DNA from 2 places in the Aminipila terrae genome. Region 2 is predicted to be linked to the other one. Evidence: riboswitches for the same ligand, from Rfam matches in the RefSeq annotation. Region 2 holds a riboswitch; the other holds the start of a gene.
What was found. A riboswitch is a leader RNA that binds a small molecule or an ion and turns the genes downstream of it on or off. The one in region 2 is predicted to bind cobalamin.
Positions count from the first base shown of each region.

Region 1 (3,428 bases), 1.4 Mb from region 2:
ACCCTTCTATCATTTGGCCATGGGAAGACAAAAATGATCCAGATATAAGGTACAGGGAGAATAAGGATGTTAACATTGATCAGGCATATTTAAGAAAACTCATAGTTGAGTATGGAAGAGAAATCGATAAGACAATTACACATAAAAATATAGAGAAAAATGGAATCATTACGTATGATGCAAAGAGCGGTATCACTACAGTGAAATTAAACGGTAGGAGTAAAAGGTATGGAGTTTCCCTTGGAAATGCTCAGATAAAGAACAACAGAATGATTGTGAATCGGGAGCAGGTTTGGTACGATTTAATAGGAAAGACATATCATTCTCCAGATGGGGGAACATGGTATGCGGATAAAACAAGTCCGATATTTGGAGGAGTATGGCAGTGCGTTTATTTGCCGAAAGATATTGCTAATGATTTATATTTAATAACGGAGGGCACACATATTGAAAAGGTTCTGTATGATAAAGCAGCAGGAGCGTGGGATGCAGGAACTGCGGCCGCTTTATCAGGATTTTGTACTTGGGTATACACAGAATATGGTGTTACTATATCCGTTGCCAGGGCTAGTTTTCTGGCAGGAGCAATTGTTTGCTGCTATGATCTTTCAAAAGCTTGGGAAAGAGACTGTTTTCGAGAGGCAGTCATGCAGTGTGGTGACAATGAATTTGTAAGAATCTCTTTTATAATTACAGATGGTGGTATCGTAAATACATACAGAATTACAAAAGAGATTAAAGATGTGTACCGGTATCAGGGAACATTTAAACCGGGGTATTATGAAAGTTATTCTAAGGTAAAGAAGTAGGGGAGATATATGAAATACAGACGCAGATTGGACGTGGTTATTACTATTGTTGGTATATTTACACTAATTTTTTCCATGCTTGCTAGGAGGGGAGACGCACCGCAAACTTTTGCAAGACTGGGAATTAATATTAACTTTATATCATCGCTAATTCTGGGTAGTATACTTTTTTACTGGACTTTTGAAGCAAGAGCGTATAAAAGATCTTTACTGGAATCCATAGCATGTTTCCTATTAAGTATAAGTTCTTTTTTATTGGCAATCTGCAGTTATTATACAACATGGAAATTTAGTGATATTAGTTTGATGATCATTATTGTTCTGTCTATAGTAGCAAGCACTATTTTTTGGCAGTCGAGCATAGGAATAAAAAAATTGCAGGCATAAAGACTGATAAAGATTTAAATCAGAATTAAGGAGATAGGCTAAACTGCTTTAGACTTTCTTAGCAAGAGCTAAGGCTATTATAAAACTTATATATAATCAATAGATTAGAGAAGTAGAACGTTTTAGAGGATTGGCATACAATGAGTTAGAATAAGATTCGGATGCTGTAGGAAACATCATTATAATTAAAACTGTTGGAGGATGGTTATATAACCTTCCAACAGTTTTAATTTGTGGGCGGTATTTGATAAAAAATATAAGAAATATTTAATTAAGAATAATGTTGAAATATAGAAATTAAAGTGATATTATAGTTGGTGAAAATATAAATATTTACATTTTATATATAATTATGAAATTTCGACAATATTAAACAAATTTCGACAAGAAGAGCTATTCAATTAAATAAATATCTATGTCTGTCGGCGGGAGCCGGCAGCTAAGAGGGAAGCCGGTGAGAGTCCGGCACGGACCCGCCGCTGTAAACGAGGAGTTCCTGCCCATTCATTTGCGTGACGCAAATGTCCACTGAAAGCAAACAAAGCTTTTGGGAAGGAGGGCAGAAATGTGGATACGTAAGTCAGAAGACCTGCATGGATTGAAGAAGTAACCGGTTACGAGGTAAATGACCAGGGAATTGTATTTTAAATTCATTTTTTAAAATAAATTAAGAAAACAGTGAAAACGGACTGTGGCAGATTTGCTATAGTCTTTTTTTGTTGTCCAAAAGAGAAAGGGGGTGAGCATTATTAAAAAAAATATGGCAATTACGCCGTATAAATATTTGTTTTATTATCTAATATCAAAGGAGGAACAAAAGAAATGATAAAATTAAAGCTAAGAAAACCGTTAGCAACCCTTATGATTATAGCTATGGTCATGAGCATGGGGCTCACTGCATACGCTGCAGACTGGCCAACCTACCAGGGAAATGATATTCACAACGGGATTATCAATGCAGCACCAACCAACGGAAGTCCAAATGTCACACGTATTGATCTGCCGAAAAATGGATCCGGTTGGGATGGTGTGGATTCAGCAGCTGTTATGGAAACCAGAAATGGAAATACCTTTGCTTATATACTTTATGACGGATATAAAGTTGCAAATGATAAGGGTGGCGGCAGGCTAGCTAAAATAGACTGTTCGGCATCTACTCCACAGGTAGTATGGGAAAAGCAGATTACCCAGAGTTCAGGATTCCAACTATCCTCTCCTTACCTGGATACTGAAAACCGATGCATCTATGTGGGGGCATCCGGATTTAATCAGAAAGCAAATAACGATGAGCTGACATTGACTGGAGGAGCAATCACAGATTGGTCTGTATCTTCTGCAGGAACAACTTTGGAAAATGGTAAGGTTGTTGTTTCAGGTAACCAAACTGTTACTTTGACTCAGACAAATACTAATTTAACTAGTGGTGAGACTCATCGTTCTGCCACTGGCGTAAAAATCAACGGAAGCAATGTAAATATGATTATTACTGCTAAGCTTAACGGTACTACAGTAGGAAGTAAGACCTTAAACGCTTCTAACCTAATCGATGGACATTACTATCTGAATGATAATTTCCAATCTACGGCAGAATCTGCTGTAAATACAGGGACAAATAATACGCTGGAATTTACCTATGAAATTTCAGGAAATGATAGCAATACTGTGGAGATTGAATATTGCCAATTGTATGAACAGAACAGTTCTATTACAAAAGTAACAAATATTGACGAAGAACCTACTACAGAATTGTCTTTAGCAGTGCCAAACAATGCACAGATCAATACTCCTATAGTAAAGAATGGGGATTATCTGTATTTCGGAACATGGTCAGGAAATGCAGGAACATATTATCAGTATGACATGGATAATAAGGAGTTAAAAGAATTTAATCCGGGTAATGGCGGTTTTTATTGGGCTGGTGCTGTTGTAGATGGAGATTATGTTTACTTTGGTGGAGATAAAGGTTTTCTGTATGCTCGTCCGGTAGGTGATGATTTTGATAATACTTCAGAAGGAAGTGTTGTTAATTTATCCACTATAGGTGGAGTGGAATCAGGGAATGTGCGCAGCACTATTTCACTAGTAGACGGACATCTTTACTTTACTAGCCAGGGTGGTTATTTATGGAGCTTTACTCCGGGAGCAGGAACACCAACATTAGACTGGAAAGCTAAGCTAGCAGGAACTTCTACTTCTACTCCAACGGTAGTAGGAGATAATATTTATGTAGGG
Region 1 is NZ_CP047591.1:1,862,553-1,865,980, forward strand. It holds gene Ami3637_RS08905 (hypothetical protein) at 1-809, shown strand, start outside; gene Ami3637_RS08910 (hypothetical protein) at 819-1,196, shown strand; cobalamin riboswitch at 1,595-1,807, shown strand; gene Ami3637_RS08915 (PQQ-binding-like beta-propeller repeat protein) at 2,019-3,428, shown strand, end outside.
Region 1: linked by a shared signal. The riboswitch ahead of Ami3637_RS08915 (PQQ-binding-like beta-propeller repeat protein) and the one ahead of Ami3637_RS02035 (DUF2292 domain-containing protein) in region 2 are both predicted to bind cobalamin.

Region 2 (3,428 bases):
GGTAATATCAGTACAGTTTGCATACCCAATGATTCCCCCTATATAATCACCGCTGCATTTTATACTTCCACTCACCGCCAAATCTTTTACTTCACCATTTAGCGTATATCCAAATAATCCCTGATAACTGTCGCTGGTAACGATATTTAAACCATCTAATGTATGATTTTTCCCATCAAAGGTTCCCGAAAATGGTGTTTTTTCTGTTCCGGCAGGCTTCCATCCCAGAGATAGGGTTATATCTTTTTCCAAACGTACTGTATCTTCGTCAAAATCCACAGAAACCGCTTCTCCTGTGGTATTTTTAAATTTACCATTTACTAAATCAGAGAATCTGTTAAGTTCCTCCGTTGTACTGATTGTAAAAGTACTTCCTTTTTCATATAGCTTGTTTACATCATAATCACTAATAGAAAAAGTTCCTGCACTCTCCATTAAAGTCATCATAAGTGGCTCTATGGCTGCTGTTGTTGTAGCATCTGTTACAGCACTGTCAGTGGTCACCTCAGTTTTACTATCTGTAACTGCACTTCCAGTAGTTTCGCCAGTTTTTGTGCTATCCGTTACAGCACTATCGGTAGTTTGACCTGTTTTCGTATCATCCGTGGTCTTACTATCAGTTGTTTCTCCTGTTTTCGTATCACCCGTAGCTGCACTATCGGTAGTTCCACCTGTTTTGGTATCACCCGTGGTTGTACTGTCAGGGTTTCCTCCCGATTTCGTATCACCCGTGGTTGTACTGTCAGTTGTTCCTTCTGTTTTCGTATCACCCGTGGTTATACTGTCAGTGGTTTTTCCTGCTTCCGTACCACCTGTAGCGGCACCATCCGTTATAGTGCCATCGCTGTTTTCTTTTGCTGTCGCCTGACTTTCGGAAACTGAGTTTCCTGTAGCCTGACTAACCGAATTCAACTCATCTCCTGCATAAGCAATCGCTGTAAACTGCGATATAATCATAGTCATGCAGAGAATTGCGCATAAAAAATTCTTTCTTTTTGTCAATTCAGTCTCTCCTCTCTAAAAACTTCAATAATAATAAATAAAAAAGGTCCTTTACTATAGTTTTTTACTATAATAAAGAACCTCCAGTTTTCTGGTCAGCTCTAACCATAATTACAATTTTATACTTCTCCTGACTTCTTCCAGCCGTATAGGCTTCCCATCGTTGATTATGACTTTTATCTCTCCAAAACCGATTTGATGAATAATCTTCAGCAGTTTTTGTTCCTGCTCATTTGGAATAACATTTTTCTTTTCTGCCTCTACTGACATTTCTTTTTCCTCCTGCATTTACTAACATTAGATTATTTCTCATCAATCCCACTTTTATGTTTATCCCTTATATACAGCAGTTACTGCTACATATTTTTTCTGATTAAATTCACATAAAAAAAGCTGTAGCATTATTGCTACAGCCCGTATTTCTGTATAATTTTAATCATTTGTATTACAAGAATTGCCGAATACCCGTCGGATTCTGTCTTCATTTTAAGCAGGTATTCTGGCTTACGCATTATCATCCTTACCAAGCCTTCCCAAGAAATTACTCAGTGGCTCACCCATTTATCTTTGTATGACAGGCAGGACTCCTCGTTTACAGCGGCGGGACCGCGCAGGACTTGAACCTGCTTCCCTCTTAGCTATCCGCCAAAATCCCCTTAGATTCCAGCGAACAGAACATAAAATGATCTATTAAATTTCACCACAATCATGTTATCATTGATTTTCCTCTACGTCAACACCCTGAAGAAATTTTATGTAAAATAACAGTTTAAGTTGTCGAAAAATGTTTTTACTGAACTAACTGATATAAATTCGTTTCTATTCCACCAATCTGGTTATTGTAAAAGGGACACTCTGGGCGGCCTGGGAACTGTATGTTAGATTTATCCCTCCATCACAGGTCACCAAATCTCCAACAATAGACCCATAAAAAATACCACTGTTACCATTTAGTCTTACTGTGCCTTTCGGGGCATAAAGAATTCCTGTCACATCACCACTGCCACCATTAAATGTGATATTTCCGTTCATTGAGTAAAAGCATACCGAATCTGACGCATTCATGCTTACGTTACTACCGTTAAATGTCATATCTCCAGTTGCTAATATACTTCCATTAGAATGAATCCCACTACCGTTTATAGTGAGATTTCCATTAATAAACACCGTAGAATAGACGGAAAGCATGGCATTTAGCTGCTCAGCTGACATGGTATACTGATTACTGCTAGCTTTAAAGGATGCACCAAAAACATTGATTAAAGTACTTTGATTAACCGTAGTTGCCAGAGTTAAAACATCAGAAAAATCAGGCATAGAGACATACGGAGAATTTTCTATTTTCCCTGATGAAGCATTAACCTTGGCATCAATAGTATTTACAGCAGTAACAACTCCAGTTACCGTGGCAGCATTTTTTATGCTATTATTAGAGTGAACATTGCCATCAATTATGTTCTGTCCTTTAAACTGCAATAAATCCATTTCACTACCAGAGAATAGTGCATACTTAAAAGGTCCAAAAACACTGCTGCACTCCGCTGCTGCACTTACAGACACTTTTGTATTATCTTCTCTTTTGAATATTTTTGCAAAAGTATATTCAACCGGATGGCTGGCAGTTATTCTTATCCTCTTATTTGAATTCACAAATTCTATTTGGTCAATTTCCTCTTCATCAAATCCATTTTCCTCAAAATACATAATCGACTTTTGTTTTGCCGCTACAATACTGTCTGGCAATTCCTGTGCCCCTGCAAGGCAGGCAGCATCTACTGCGCTCTGAAGCTGCTGCTTTTCTAGTGCAACTCTTCCCACATCAATTACTATTGCTGTAAAGGCCATCAGTACAGTAATAAATAATGCCACCATAATGGTAACTGAACCTTGTTCTTCTCTGTACCCACAATACTTAAAAACATTCATGAGCCATCACACTTCCATTTCATGCTCTTCAGTTTTTTTGATATCATTGGACTTACTTAGCGCTTTCAGCTTTATTTCCAACATAGCAAGATTTGAATTTGCCTCACTAAGTTTTTGTTCTACAATAATTTTTTCCATTGTAATATCAGATTTTTCATTAATAAACTGTACTATCTTTTTAGTATTCTCCTGCAATTCTTTTTCCATCAAATTGTTGGCATTTAATATCTTTTCGTTTTGTGTTTCAAGCTTTTCCACTGTTTTATTCAGGCTTTCTATGATTTGTTTTTGTAATTTAGTTTCAGCCGTTAAATCCGCTAAAGATTGCTCTTTTATGGCTGCCTGTGAATTTAAAGCAGACATCACTTCCGTCTGCATCATCAGCTGATTGGTCAAATTCTTTACATGGGCAGTTAATTCTGCAGTCTGGCCGTCAGATTGCACCGTTTTTAGATATTTAAGTTCTTCTGTTTTGTCTTCTATATTAATGGTCAGCTCTA
Region 2 is NZ_CP047591.1:435,049-438,476, forward strand. It holds gene Ami3637_RS02030 (InlB B-repeat-containing protein) at 1-1,002, opposite strand, end outside; gene Ami3637_RS02035 (DUF2292 domain-containing protein) at 1,114-1,272, opposite strand; cobalamin riboswitch at 1,475-1,698, opposite strand; gene Ami3637_RS02040 (Tad domain-containing protein) at 1,822-2,928, opposite strand; gene Ami3637_RS02045 (coiled-coil domain-containing protein) at 2,935-3,428, opposite strand, start outside.